Regions from separate parts of the Halobacillus sp. KGW1 genome, predicted to be linked through region 1. Evidence: riboswitches for the same ligand, from Rfam matches in the RefSeq annotation. Region 1 holds a riboswitch; each other region holds the start of a gene.
The links. A riboswitch is a leader RNA that binds a small molecule or an ion and turns the genes downstream of it on or off. The one in region 1 is predicted to bind S-adenosylmethionine.
Positions count from the first base shown of each region.

Region 2: linked by a shared signal. The riboswitch ahead of metE (5-methyltetrahydropteroyltriglutamate--homocysteine S-methyltransferase) and the one ahead of AXG56_RS13090 (O-acetylhomoserine aminocarboxypropyltransferase/cysteine synthase family protein) in region 1 are both predicted to bind S-adenosylmethionine.
Region 3: linked by a shared signal. The riboswitch ahead of AXG56_RS15825 (Na+/H+ antiporter NhaC family protein) and the one ahead of AXG56_RS13090 (O-acetylhomoserine aminocarboxypropyltransferase/cysteine synthase family protein) in region 1 are both predicted to bind S-adenosylmethionine.

Region 1 covers NZ_LSOC01000003.1:818,042-823,056, reverse strand. Annotated here, with positions in the region: gene AXG56_RS13095 (homoserine O-acetyltransferase) at 1-653, opposite strand, end outside; gene AXG56_RS13090 (O-acetylhomoserine aminocarboxypropyltransferase/cysteine synthase family protein) at 685-2,358, opposite strand; SAM riboswitch class I at 2,473-2,582, opposite strand; gene AXG56_RS13085 (DUF2188 domain-containing protein) at 2,730-2,927, shown strand; gene AXG56_RS13080 (NAD(P)/FAD-dependent oxidoreductase) at 3,015-4,241, shown strand; gene AXG56_RS13075 (hypothetical protein) at 4,272-4,724, shown strand; gene AXG56_RS13070 (TetR/AcrR family transcriptional regulator) at 5,009-5,015, opposite strand, start outside.
Region 2 covers NZ_LSOC01000004.1:280,726-285,740, reverse strand. Annotated here, with positions in the region: gene AXG56_RS16310 (cryptochrome/photolyase family protein) at 1-1,192, shown strand, start outside; gene metE (5-methyltetrahydropteroyltriglutamate--homocysteine S-methyltransferase) at 1,239-3,539, opposite strand; cobalamin riboswitch at 3,685-3,869, opposite strand; SAM riboswitch class I at 3,924-4,027, opposite strand; gene AXG56_RS16300 (deoxyribodipyrimidine photo-lyase) at 4,197-5,015, shown strand, end outside.
Region 3 covers NZ_LSOC01000004.1:175,557-180,571, reverse strand. Annotated here, with positions in the region: gene AXG56_RS15840 (ABC transporter permease) at 1-787, shown strand, start outside; gene AXG56_RS15835 (ABC transporter ATP-binding protein) at 811-1,584, shown strand; gene AXG56_RS15830 (ABC transporter substrate-binding protein) at 1,602-2,678, shown strand; SAM riboswitch class I at 2,747-2,851, shown strand; gene AXG56_RS15825 (Na+/H+ antiporter NhaC family protein) at 2,969-4,288, shown strand; gene AXG56_RS15820 (glycoside hydrolase family 3 protein) at 4,751-5,015, shown strand, end outside.

The DNA.
Region 1 (5,015 bases):
CCGGTCATGCGCGCTATTTCAAAACCCTGCAGAGCTGTATTGGATACGTAATTTCCTCCATTGAATGCGGGATCGGAGCATATGGCTTTTGATCCTATGTGGTTGAAGGCAATCCCGTAATCGCTCAAATAAGGAGTGGCTGCGAGAATAAACAGCTTCTTCATAAAGGTCGGGTACAGCAGACCCCATTCATATGCCTGCATACCGCCCAGTGATCCCCCGACGACTGCCTCTAACTGCTGAATACCCAGTCTTCTAAGCGCTTCAAATTGGGCGTTAACCATGTCCCGGATGGTAACAGGTGGGAATGTTTGTTTGTATTCCTTACCGGTGTCGGGGTTTATGCTCGCGGGTCCTGTAGAACCGTGACAGCCGCCGAGCACGTTGAAGGTAATGACTTGATAGTGTTTCGTATCGATGGGACAGTCGTCTCCGATCAAGCCAGCCCACCAGCCAGGTTCTTCCTTTGATCCGACTGCCAATTGGTTTCCCGTCAACGCATGGCAGACTAAAATGACAGGAGCATCCGCTTTACCATAACGCTCGTAAGCGAGTTCTACATCAGTCAGCCTATCTCCTGACTCTAATTCCAAAGGACCAATGGAAAGGACTGGACTTTCTGTTTCCTGGCTGACTGGGTTTTTCAATGACATGAACGAATTCTCCTTTCCGTAATGCTTTCGATTAGACCGATTGTAGAGAGGAGGAGATGCTTTTTCCTGTACGAACCGCTACGACAGCGTCATATATTCGTATACCGGAAATCGTGGTTTCCTCATCCTCCGCTATTGCCTCATTAATCCACAAAATTCCGTGCGGCTGCTGCTCGATAATCGGTTCATCTGTGTTCAACCGGTCAAAATGAAGGATATCCACATAAGTAGGTGCCTCTTCTTCTGAGGATAGATCCACAATCGTATAGCCGAGTTGAGCAAGTCTGTTTACATCCTCCGGAGAAGGACTTGTGGTAAACCCGATCGTCCTTTTCCTCAGTTGGCCTTCTGAACGATCCAAGGATGATTGTAGAATCGGCAGTGCTGGATGGTTCCTGTTTTTACTTGCCGACCCAGCACCTGTAGCTTGGCGGATGGCAGCATCCAATTCATCAATCAAGTCATCAACCGACTCCAGGCCTACAGACAGACGCACGAGCTCCTCGGTGACGCCCGATTTCTTCAGGTCATGCTCGTTCAACTGTTGGTGTGTGGTGGATGCGGGATGAATAATTAACGATTTTGCATCGCCGACGTTAGCTACATGGGACCACAATCCGATGTTGTCTATCAGTGTACGACCAGCTTCCCTGCCGCCTGAAATACCAAAAACGACGATGGAGCCGTGGCCGTAATGGAAGTACTTCTCAGCAAGGGGATGGGTAGGATGATCGGGTAATCCCGGATAACGCACCCACTCGACTCCTTCATGTTTTTCTAAATACCTGGCAATCTCGAGCGCCTGATCCGCATGCTTTTTAATTCGGAGATGCAGCGTCTCCAACCCTTGCAGCAACAGGAAAGCATTTTGCGGGCTTAGGCATGCCCCGATATCCCGGAGAAGTTGGACGCGGAGTTTAACCGCGTAGGCTGCGGGACCGAGATCGGCGTAGCGGATTCCATTGTAGCTCTCATCCGGAGTTGTAAATCCAGGGAACTTCTCGTGGTCCCAGTTAAAACGGCCGCTGTCAATGACGACACCGCCAATCGTCGTGCCGTGTCCCCCGATCCATTTCGTAGCGGAGTGGACGACGATATCCGCGCCCCATGCGAAAGGTTGGCATACATAAGGGGTGGCAAAGGTGTTATCGATAATAAGTGGGATGTGATGACTGTGGGCTACAGCTGCCACTTTCTCGATATCGAGAACATCCAGACTCGGATTTCCAATCGTTTCCGCGAAAATAGCCTTTGTATTTGAGGTAATGGCTGCTTGGAAGTCGTCATGGCTGCTGCCTTCAATGAAACGAACATGGATTCCATACCTCGGAAGGGTATGGACGAAGAGGTTGTATGTGCCGCCGTAAAGGTTGGAGGAAGCCACGATTTCATCTCCGGCCCCTGCAATATTCAAAATGGCGAGTGTGATCGCTGACATTCCGGAAGAAGTAGCTACAGCTGCGGCTCCGTCTTCCAATAAAGCCATCCGCTGCTCGAAAGCATCCACGGTCGGGTTCATGATCCGCGTATAAATGTTTCCCGGTTCTGCAAGGGCGAACAGGTTCTGAGCGTGGTCTGTGTCTCGGAAGACATAAGAGGTCGTTTGATAAATCGGCACTGCGCGGGAACCGGTAGCCGGGTCTGGCTCCTGTCCGCCGTGTAACAACAAAGTCTCTGGACCGTACGGGTGGTTAGGGAAAGTCATCAATCATTCTCCTCCTTGGATTGTTGTTCCTAGGAACCTCTACCTTGGTGGCGGAAGGCAAACGAAAAGCCCTCTTCTGTAAGAAAGAAGAGGGCTGTATGTACGGATTACCTCCCCTTATCTTTCAGATCACCGGATCTGTAGGATTTAGCACCTTTTCAAGTCTTTGCTTGATGGTTGCCGGGCGTCGTAGGGCCTAGTCCCTCTGCCGCTCTCGATAAGAGTGTATTCGATTAGTCTGACTTGTTTGAAATTATATACGTGTGCCTGTGCAATGTCAAACCCTTTCTCCGAGGCCTTTGATGTTTGAGTATGCATCCAGCTGGGAATGCTCTTACTACATTCAAAAATAGTAGAGGAGTGAAGATAGAATGAAAGAATATAGTGTAGTCCCAAATAAAGACGTAACAGGCTGGTTTGTTAAAATCGAAGACGTGGCTCCGACAGATCTTTACGATAAACGTGATACTGCCATCGAAAAGGCTGAAGAAATGGCGAAAGGAAACTCACCAAGCAAGCTTTCCATTATGAATCAGAATCACGAAGTAGAAGAAGAGCGCACGTACTAATACATGACTCCCGGAAACGGGAGTTTTTTTATGTTATGAATCTGGTAGAGTGGAAGCAGGATTAGTAGAAAAGAAGAGGGGATCTTTATGGACAATCGCTATGATGTGGTCATTACAGGTGCACGGGTGGCAGGCGCGAGTTTAGCAGTTCTGCTTGGAAAACTCGGAAAAAAAGTACTTCTTATAGATAAAGCTCCTTTCCCGAGTGATACGTTATCAACTCATTATATGTCGCATACCGGTTACTTAGAAGAACTCGGCATTTTAGACAAATTGCTGGCTGGCGGCCTGCGGAAGGTGGATCGGATGAGGACACATATCGGTTCCAGTTACATAGATGGCCCGAGGTCTGCCTACACGGTCATACCAAAGCGTGACCGCCTGGATATGCTTCTTATAGAACGCACCTTCCTGTACGAGGGAGTAACCTTTCTTTCAGAGACAGCTGTGCGGGAGGTTTTGTGGGATCAAGACCGCATGGTAGGGGTGAGGATAAAAGGGAAAGGGAGAGAGAAAGAGGTGTATGGTGATTTAATTGTCGGAGCAGATGGTAAACATTCGACGATCGCCCGCCAGGCAGGTGCGGAAGTGTATCACGATACACCGCCTCTCAGACCAGTGCTGTACGGATATTTTGAGGGAATTCCCCCTTTGGAAACGCCTACTACGGAAATATTTCTTCATGAAGGAAGAATCGGCTTTTTGTTCCCAATGGAACAAGGAAGAGATTGTATCGGTCTTGAGGTTCATCCGGATGAGTTTAAAACTATGATGAAAGATTCCCCCGAAGCGTTTGTCCGTATGTACAAGCAGCTGTATGGAATGGAAAAGCGGTTGGAGAATGCCCGTTTGCAAGGAAGTATCATCGGGACCTCAGGGGTGCCTAACTTTTTCCGTAAACCTTATGGAAACGGATGGGCCCTGATCGGCGATGCAGGTCACAGTAAAGACCCAAGTACAGGACTTGGTATTAATGATGCTTTCATGCAGGCGTTTCTGCTCGCAGATGCGTGCATGCGGATCGATGCAGGTGATGACAGGGAAGTGGTCATGGAAGCTTTCCAGAAAAAGCGGGATGAACACCTCTTCCCGGGCTTTCAGTTGACGCTGGATTATATCCACTCGTTAAAAAGGTTCTCGAAGAATGAACTTGCCCTGTTTCAAGCGATGGCTGCCAACCCGATGGTATGGAACAAAGTGGCGCCGAAATTGGGGGATTATTTGAGAGAAGGGACCAGAGACTTTCCTCTGCTTTACCAATCTGTCGAAATGGAAGCGGAAGCATTCGGATATGACAAGGATTCCTCTCCCTGACGGCGAACTATATAAAGAGAGGTGATGGGGATGGAATGGACGAAAGAAACCGCATATGCAAAGCTGCAAGAGGTTTATACAGATAAGGTCATGCAGGAGGAGAAGCGGAGAGTGTTCCAACAAGTTTACCGGCACCTTCGTGAACATTTGGATGATCTATGTGTCAGTCATGGTTTAAAGGAGCAGGCGGAGAAACAGCTTGGATTCTTTAAGGAATATACGTTCATGCCGGGAGATAATCTGTTTCAATCCATGCGTCACGTTTTTCTGTTGGCAAGAGGCGAAAGAAAAGAGGAAGAGGCAGTGACCAGGCAGCACTTGGAACGGATCTATCGCGCTCTTTATCAGCCGGCAGGTTTGAAGAATCCATATATCCCGGATTCGTTTTGGGATACACCGGTCGGGGTAGCTTGTCTTGTTGCGGAAGAAGGAATTGAAGCGGCTTATCCTGTGCTCGATCAAATCATGGAAGCGGAGAAATAAAACCAAAGCCAGTCAAATTTGTGACTGGCTTTGGTTTGCTTCCGCAGTGGTTTTGGAGTCGGTGTGCTCCGGGCTTTCCACGGGGCGTCCGGTGCTCCTCGTAGCTTTTCTCTACCAGGGACCTGTCTGTTTCCGCTGATCCAGTTGCCCATTTTCATGTCCCAAGATTGTCCTACTATAAGTCAAGGAACGAGAGAGTGTTTGAACAAGAAACGTTTTTACATATGCGGAGAGGATTATTGTTCTATCTTTATCCTCTCCAGTTTCCACACAGGTTTGTAGTCTTAGATT
Region 2 (5,015 bases), on a different contig from region 1:
AAACGGCGAGGTAGCGGTTCATTACCATTCCGAGAAGCCGCTGTTCCTGCTCTCAGAAGAGGAAGCAGTCGACCGGCTGAAAGGGGAAGGGCCGTGGAAGCAGGACGCTTTCTATAGAAGGTTAAGAAAAGAAAGAGACATATTGATGGAAGATGGGAATCCTGTCGGCGGAAGGTGGTCGTTTGACCAGGATAATCGGAAGCCTGCGGATGAAGATACGGCTTTTGTGAAACCAAGGACCTTTCGTCCGGATGACATCACGAAACAGGTGATAAAGGAAGTGGAACGGGATTTTGGTGATAACCCCGGGAATCTCGATGCATTTCCATGGCCGGTGACGCGTAAGGAGGCGCTGAAGAAGCTGAATCAATTCATCGATGAGCGGCTCCCGACATTCGGAACGTATCAGGATGCCATGCTGTTGGATGATCCGTTCATGTCCCATTCACTGCTTTCTTCTTCTATTAATATAGGGTTTCTGAATCCTGAGGAAGTAATTGAAAAGGCAGAAGCTGCCTATGCTGCAGGGGAAGCACCGCTGAACGCCGTGGAGGGCTTCATCCGACAGATACTTGGGTGGCGGGAATATATGCGTGCTGTGTACGTGAAGAAAATGCCCGGCTACGCTTCTGTAAACGAACTCGGTCACGAGGCTGAACTACCGGCATTTTTTTATACAGGAAAGCCGAAAATGAAATGCATGGAACAAGCGATCCGTCCTGTGATCGATGTAGGTTACGGCCATCATATCCAACGGTTGATGATCATCGGGAATTTCTCCAATTTGTTCGGTATCTCTCCGCAGGCGGTATCGGATTGGTTCAATGAAATGTATGTCGATGCCTATGACTGGGTTGTCCTTCCGAATGTGCTCGGCATGGCTCTTTATGCTGATGGAGGATTGCTGTCGACGAAGCCGTATGTTTCTTCAGGGTCTTACATTAAGAAAATGAGTAATTACTGTAAGCATTGCGAGTTTAACGTCAAGCATCAAACAGAAGATGATGCCTGTCCGTTCAACGCGATGTATTGGGATTTCCTGGACAGGCATGCCGATAAGCTGCAGGATAATCCAAGAATGAAATTGATCTACAGTCAATGGCAGAAGCGGGAGGAAGAGAAGAAAAAAGAAATTAAGAAGAAAGCAGCGTCCCTTAAGCAGCAGCTGACGAAAGGGACGCTTGAGGCATAACCAAACGGCACACCGATGGAAGGTGTGCCGTTTGGTTTCTTCTATATTATTGGAGAATGGTTGTCTTTTGCTGCTCGCGTATGTTTTGAGCAGCTTGCTGCATGTGATGAAGGGAAGCAAGTGTTTCCTTGATCCCGCGTGTCTTTAATCCGCAGTCGGGATTGATCCAGAACTGGCGTGGATCGAGCACTTTCAGAGCACGACGGATGCTTTGTTCCATTTCTTCCACACTTGGAATCCGCGGGCTGTGAATGTCGTAAACGCCGAGTCCGATACCTTTATCGTATGCGAACGTTTCGAAAGCTTCAATCAGTTCCCCATGGCTGCGGGCAGTTTCAATGGAAATGACGTCCGCATCCAGTTTGTCAATCGTGGCAATGATTCTGCCGAATTCCGAATAACACATGTGCGTATGGATTTGCGTTTCATCTGCCGCTGCAGCGGTCGCAAGTAAAAAGGCGCGGACAGATTGGTCAAGGTACGTCGCTTGTTTATTGGATTTCAGCGGCAGCCCCTCACGTAGTGCCGGCTCGTCTACTTGAATCATTCCAATGCCTGCGTCTTCTAAAGCACGGATTTCCTTTTGGAGAGCAAGAGCAATTTGTTCCGTAACCTCTGCAAAAGGGATATCCTCCCGCACGAATGACCAATTCAGGATGGTAATCGGCCCAGTCAGCATCCCTTTGACCGGTTTGTTGGTCAATGACTGTGCATAAGCGCTCTCTTTCACCGTCATAGGAGCCGGTAGAGATACATCTCCGAATATAATGGGAGGCTTCACACAGCGGGAGCCGTAGGACTGCACCCAGGCGTATTCCGTAAAGGCGAAACCGTTCAGCTTCTCACCGAAATATTCTACCATGTCATTCCGCTCGAATTCGCCGTGAACAAGGACGTCGAGGCCGACCTCTTCCTGGTTGGCGATCCATTCGGCCGTCCTTTCCTTTACGAATGCATCGTATGTTTCTTCGCTCCATGCACCTTTTCGGAAGTTGGCGCGGGCCTTTCTGATTTCTGTTGTCTGGGGCAGGCTGCCGATCGTCGTTGTCGGGAGCAGAGGCAGAGCGAACTTTTCCTCCTGTACCTTCTTTCGATTGGAAAATTCGGAGGCACGGGACGGATGTTTGTCTTTCCAACGTTTTACTTCCTGCTGTACGTTCTCGTTCGAGCGGCCTTCGGAATCCGCAAAGGATCTCCAGTTCCGGGAATGTTTCTCCACCTCCGGCAGGATGATTGCTTTTCCTTGATTGACGCCCTTCGTCAGAAGAACCGTTTCTTCCAGTTTCTGATCAGCGAAGGCAAGGACCTGTTTCAGGTCAGATGCCAGCTTCGTTTCCGATTCGGTCGTCACCGGCACGTGAAGCAGGCTGGTGGAAGGCTGGAGAATCAAGCGGTCTTCCGGCACGATCTTTCTGACAGCATCCGTGATCTGCCATGTGTGTTTCCAATCGTTTCGCCAGATGTTTCGGCCGTTAATCACTCCCGCCGCCAATACTTTATCGTTCGGAAAGCCGTGTTCAGCGAGCTGGGACAGGGTTTGGCCGTTATTATCCACGAAATCAAGGCCGATGCCATCTACAGGAAGTTGAATGACGGAATCATAAGCTTCCACCGCTTCAAAGTATGTTTGAAGCAAAAGCTTGATGCCGCTCACTTCTTTAGAAATGGTGTCATAAACCGATTGAACGAAGCGGAGGTCTTTTTCCGATAAGTCAGTAACAAGAATCGGCTCATCGATTTGAACCCAAGCTGCTCCTTCTGCGGCCAATTCTTGAAGCACTTGTATGTAGAGCGGTACCAGTGTCTGCAGCACTTGTTCGAACGGCTGCTTATCAAAACCCTTGGCAAGCTTCAAGTAGGTCACAGGCCCTAGCAGCACCGGTTTTCCATCAATGCCGAGCTGCTCCTTCGCCTCTTTATAATAGCGGAGAGGCCTGTTCTCCAGAAGCACCGGTTTTGTATCCTTTTCAATTTCCGGGACGATATAGTGATAGTTGGTATTAAACCATTTTGTCATGGAGGAGGCTACCGCTGATTCTGTGCCACGGGCGATGTTGAAATACGTTTCCAGTGAAGTAGGTTCCGTATCCTGAAAACGCTTGGGAATGATCCCGAACATGATGGATGTATCCAGAACGTGGTCGTAATAGCTGAAGTCACCGACCGGAATCAAATCGAGCCCTGCTTCTTTTTGTTTCTTCCAATCCTTGTGTCGGAGGGCAGTCAGTTCTTCCACAAGCTCCTGTTCTGTCGTATCTTTCTTCCAATAGCGCTCCAGAGCTTTCTTCCATTCCCGTTTCTCCCCGATACGCGGGTACCCAATTGCTGAACTTCGTGCTTGTTTCATTTCCCATTCCTCCTGCAGTTGTTTTTCAATCCAATAAAAAAATCTCTCTTACCTACAAAGAGAGACGACGGAGTGACATGGGAAGGATACGTCGAAAAAAGGGTAGACGAATCCCGTTGTCAACACCTGCCTATTCCTCGTAGGACCTAGTGCGGGTTCCAGAGGCAGGTCTCCTGACTTATGATCACGGCGGGCTGCGCCTTCCCATCGACTATGATAGTGGCTGCTGCAGCTCCGCTCCCAATTACAGTGGCGGGACCGTGCCGGATTTTCACCGGTCTTCCCTTTTAAGCCGGGGGACACCCCGGCACCTGTGGAACAGATTATTCAGTTGAATAATAAAAAAAGAACCTCTTGTATGAGAGGTTCTGATTGTACGGACCTCTCTTATCTTTCAGAGCATCTGCTCTGCTGGAATTAGCACCACAATCATATCGATCGGTTGCCGGGTTTCGTAGGGCCAGTCCCTCCACCACTCTGAATAAGAGATTGCTATTGGATTGATTACAAGCATACTAGCATGAGAAAAATAGGGTGTCAATCCGCTCTTCTACAATTTTTTCTAGAAAAAGGATGGAGAGGGGCGAGTATCAACGGGTGAAAAAAATCTATCGAAAAGGTAGAATGTAGGGTATTACTACTCGGGAGCTGGTTATTTTGTTGCGTGTCGTCTGGTTCAAGCGGGACCTTCGTCTCCATGATCATGCACCATTATATAATGCGGTACAGTCGGGAGACATGGTTCTTCCGCTTTACGTTGCAGAACCTTCCATCTGGCAGGGGCAGGAGCTGTCTGCCCGCCATTATCAATTTGTGAAAGAGAGCCTCCATGATCTGCAGAAGGAGTTAAAGCAGAGAGGCGGTCGGTTATTCGTCGCTGTGGGGGAGATGGAAACAGTGCTGGAAGAGATATACGAGACATATGGTCCGTTTTCTCTGCATGCGCATGAAGAAAATGGAACACCGGTCACGTTTTCAAGAGATCAGAGAGTAAGGTCGTGGATGAAGCAAAAGGGGTTAACCATGAAAGAAGATCAACCATTCGGAGTCTTCCGTGGCTTGAACTCAAGGGACGGATTTTCTGAGCGCTGGGAACAGTTCATGAAGCATCCGGTCTTTCCTGTACCGGAAAAAATCCCTTGCGTCCCGGAAAAGGAATCCGTGTTGACGTTGAATCTGGACCAATTGGACTCGCTGTATGTCGGCGGTTCGACGCTTGATAAAGGACAGAAGGGAGGAGTGGAAGAAGCACATCGGACGTTGGACAGCTTTTTAAGGGTACGCTTCCATTCCTATTCTTATCACATATCGAAACCACTGAAATCAGCACGATCTGGAAGTCGTCTGTCTCCATATCTTGCCTGGGGAAACATATCCCTCCGCTTCGTTGTCCAGCAGACTTGGATGAAGATCAGGGCATGCAGCGATGCGGGAGAAAGAAAGCAGCTGGAGAATTTCTTGTCCCGTCTTTACTGG
Region 3 (5,015 bases), on a different contig from region 1:
TTTGCTCAATGAACAGCAAGAATGGAGAAAAAGGCGTATACGTCAACGGTTCAAACAAACACTTACCATAGCTTCCCCGGTGTTTATTCTGTTGCTTTGGGAAATCTTGTCCCGTACAGGCTTGATGGATGCCCGTTTTTTCCCGCCTCCTACGCAAATCGTGGGAACCTTTTGGTCGATGGCAGGGAGCGGAGAACTGTTCAGCCATGTTGGAATCTCATTATATCGTATTTTTGCAGGATTCCTTCTCGGAGTGATCCCTGCTATTGCAATCGGACTGCTGATGGGTTTGTATGGTCCAATCCGGCATTTCCTGTCGCCTTTGATCATGGCTCTCATGCCGATTCCAACACTTGCTCTCCTGCCGATCATCATCATTCTGTTCGGAGTAGGGGAAGTTTCCAAGGTGGTGACGATCGCAGGAAGTGTCTTCTTTCCGGTAGTCATCAATACAGTTGCCGGTGTCATCAACATCGACAGAATATATTTGGACGTAGCAAAGAATTACGGAGCAGATTCGAAACAGTTTTTCTTCAAAATCGCTCTCCCGGGTTCCTTACCGGTCATGCTTGAAGGGATTCAAATGGGGCAGGCGATCGCCTTACTTACGATAGTGGCAGCGGAAATGATGGGAGCGAATTCCGGTATCGGCTACTTAATCTGGACCTCCTATAAGGCATTCATGTTGAAAGAAATGTTTGTAGGGCTCGTGCTCATCTCGTTCTTCGGCTATTTATTCTCATTAATCTTGAGAGGACTGCAAAGTAAATTACTCCCTTGGCGTTGATGAAGGAGAAAGGGGAAGGTGGAATGGATGCGAAAATTTCCATCAGGGATTTGACGAAAGTATTTTATAAAAAGGAAAGCAGAGTCACAGCATTGGAAGGAATCAATCTGGATATTGCCGATGGAGAGTTCGCCTGTTTAGTCGGACCGAGCGGGTGCGGAAAAACGACACTGCTCAGAATTCTAGCCGATTTGGAAACACCGAGTTCCGGGTCATTCACCATCGCAAGAGCAAAGGAAGACCGGCCACTTCAGTCGATGGTCTTCCAGGAACGGGGGGTGATTCCGTGGCTGACCGTGGAGGGTAACGTCAGTTTTGGTTTGAAAATGCGTCGTGTACCAGCGGCGGTCATCAAGGAACGGACCGCGTATTATTTAGAAAAAGTAGGGCTGGAGCGTTTCGCCAAGCTTTACCCTAGAGAGCTTTCCGGAGGAATGAAACAACGGGTGAGCATTGCCAGAGCATTCGCAAATGACCCGGAAATATTGTTGATGGATGAACCGTTCGCAGCATTGGATGAACAGAATAAATTCATCCTGCAGGAAGAATTACTCAACATCTGGGCCGAAACGAAAAAAACGGTCCTCTTCATTACACATAGTATCGATGAAGCACTCCTGCTCAGCGACCGGATTCTCTTGATGAGTGCCCAGCCGGGGAGGATTGTAAAGGAAAAACGAATCGAGCTCCCCAGACCAAGAAATATGGAGCAGGTCAGGGCTGACCCTGTCATGGCGGAACAATTCGTGGAGGTCTGGAATCATCTTCAGGAAGAAGTGCAACGATCAAGGATTTAAGAAAGGGGAAACATCCCGTGCGTAAATCATTATGGATCTTTATCTCTCTTTTTTTACTTTTGGGTATAGCAGCAGGCTGCAGTGATAAGGAGTCTGAACAAGGAAAGCAGAAAGAAACCGTATCCGGCGATCTGGCTCCGCTTGAGAAGCGTCAGAAGGTAGTTATTGCAGAGGACGGTGCGGCGTCCGGTGCAGGGTTTTACATCGCGAAAGAGAAAGGATATTTCGATGACTATAACATAGACATTGAATTTACGACATTCGCCAACAGTGATGATATGCTGCCGGCGCTTGCTTCCGGTGAAGTGGACATCGCCGGCGGAGTCTCCACCGCTTCGTTCTTCAATGCGATCGCTCAGGGAATCGATGTGAAGATCATCGCTGATAAAGGGCACTATTTCGATGGCAATTCCTACTTCAGTTTTGTTATTAGAGAAGACCTTCAGGATGAAATCAAGGAGTATGCCGATTTTAAAGGAAAACGGATTGCTGTATCTTCAAAGAATGCCGTGGATGATTACATCTTCCATGAAATGCTGAAGCATGCCGGCTTGACTGAGAAGGACGTAGAGGTCGTCTTAATGTCTGATTTCGGTAATATGTTGGCCGCGATGGGGAATAAATCCATAGATGCTGCCCTGCAGATAGAGCCTTTGATAACACAGGGAGAATCGCAGGGGTTACATGTGCGGTTCGGTGATGCTACGGATTATGCTCCAGAAGCACAAATCGCGATGGTTCTAGGCTCACCGGAATTTGTTGAAGAAGAAACAGACGTATCGCTCCGCTTCATGGCTGCTTATTTGAAGGGGGTACGCGATTACAACGATGCATTTCTTCACGGCGAGGGGCTTGATGAAGTCATTGATATCATGACAAAACACACCGCTTTGAAGGATCCTGAAATATGGAAGAAAGTCGGCGTGACAGGACTGGATCCGGACGGCAGTATGTTCGTGGAGGATATTAAAGATCAGTTCGACTTTTACAACTCCAATGGTGCCATCATCGGCGATGTAGATTTCGATGAGGCTGTAGACCCTTCTCTGGCAGCCAAAGCCGTGGACATTATCGGAGAGTATGATAAAAAGTAACATTCCAAGTTTTTCTCTTGTCAGAGAGAAAAAAATGATGTAAAGTAACGAGAGACTCAATTGAATAGTTCTTATCAAGAGAAGTGGAGGAACTGGTCCTAAGAAGCTTCAGCAACCACCAACACAGTTGGCCGGTGCTAAATCCAGCAGGTTTTAGACCTGACAGATAAGAGGGGACGGAAACAAAGAAGCCTTCTTATCCTAAAGAGGGCTTCTTTTTTATTTGTTTGGCCTGGTCTTGTCTGTATCACAGAAACATTCATGAGTTCACCAAGAAGGAGGCAGAAAAGATGACAAAACCGAAAGCAAATATTTTTGCACTTATTCCATTTGTAGTATTTATTGTATTGTTCATTGGTTCAGGGATCGTGACAGGTGACTTCTACAAAATGCCTGTACTCGTCGCTCTGTTTGCAGCTATACTGGTAGCGCTGCTTATGGATCGAAAAACAGATTTTGAAACGAAAATCATGACACTCTCCAAAGGGGGAGGACACCCGAATATCATCTTGATGGTTGTGATCTTCCTGCTCGCGGGAGCATTTGCTTCCGTCGCACAGGGAATGGGGGCTGTAGATTCCACCGTCAACCTTGGCCTGAGCTACCTGCCTGGTGGATGGATGGTCGTCGGCCTGTTCGTCATTGGGTGTTTCATATCCATTTCCATGGGTACTTCCACAGGGACAGTTGTAGCTTTAGCCCCGATCGGACTTGGTGTCGCAGAACAAACAGATATTGGTGTGGCGCTGATTATGGGAGCCATTGTAAGTGGGGCTATGTTCGGGGACAACCTCTCCATCATTTCTGATACAACCATTGCAGCTGTTCGAACACAAGGCACGGAAATGAAAGAAAAGTTCAAGGCGAACTTCTTTATCGTTCTTCCGGCTGCCATAGTAACAGCGGTTATTTTTGCAGTATGGACAGCCAGTGCGAGTGCAGATCTTGGGGAAACATACTCGTATAATTTCCTTGAAGTCATTCCATATCTCGGAGTGCTCCTGTTCGCCATCCTTGGGGTAAACGTCATATTCGTTCTGATCGGCGGAACGGTAGCAGCCGGAATTGTCGGTTTGATTCTCGGTAAATTCTCGGGGATGGAACTGATTAACCTGATCGGAGACGGCTTCGCAAACATGCAGGAGTTGTCTATGATAGCTATCCTGCTCGGAGGACTTGTAGAGCTGATCCGTTATAACGGCGGTATTGAGTATCTACTGGAAGCGGTGAATAAACGTGTCCGGTCTAATCGTGGTGGAGAGTTCGGTATCGCCGGTATCGTAACCGCGATCAATTTGTCCACTGCAAACAACACGATTTCGATTATCACGGCCGGTCCATTAGCCAAACAGATCTCTGATGATTACGGCATTGAACCGAGAAGATCCGCCAGCCTGTTGGACATCTTCGCAAGCTCTGTTCAAGGAATCATTCCTTACGGAGCCCAACTCCTTGCTGTAGCCGGTGTGGCATCGATTTCACCTATTGCAATCGTACCGTTTTGTATTTATCCGATCTTAACAGCCGTGTCCGGAATTCTTGCTATTGTCTTCAAGTTTCCTAAGTTTACGGTTCAGAAAGCAGATCCTTCCGCTCAAAAAGGATCCTGATATTCTCTGACTGGAAGAGGCTCCCTGAAATAGGGAGCTTCTTTTTCGTTTGGAAAAGGTGGTATGGCTGGGGGAGAGATCGGGCTCCGGGAGAAGGGACCTTTCCACTGGGCGCCCGGTGAGCGGCCATAAAGGAAGGCGGAGGTAGTTGGTCACTTAATAGATTTTTTCAAATTCGAATGAAATATTAATTCTTTAAATAGTTCATAAATTTGATATTATATTTTAAAATGAATCTATTGTAATGGGGCTATAGAATGGAAAAAACAGTCGAAAAAGAGAGAGAGGGGTCTTATGTGGTATAGACGACTATAATTATATTCGGTACGCTTTTACTACATATTGTAAACGCTTCCATAATAAAGACTCTCATCATGATCCGCCATTGTTGGGAAAGTTCGATCGTCATGCGGGATAGCGGTCTTACTTTTACAAATAAATAAAGGCAAGGAGGAATGTAGAGTGAAAGGCAGGAGAAGAGGTTGGTTTGTTGTGCTGCTTACATTCTGTCTGTTGATTCCGGGAACGATGACCGGACCGGTATCGGCTGACGGGAAAAAGTCGAACAAGGGAACAGAGTTAATCCTTTTGCAGAACGTACCGGAAGCGGACAGGACAATTAAAGGGGATACGGTTCAGATGGAGGTGCTGCGTGTTTACAAAGATGGTCACTTCAAGAAGGTCGAGGAGAATCTGAAGTGGTCGTCCAACAATAAACGGGTGGCGG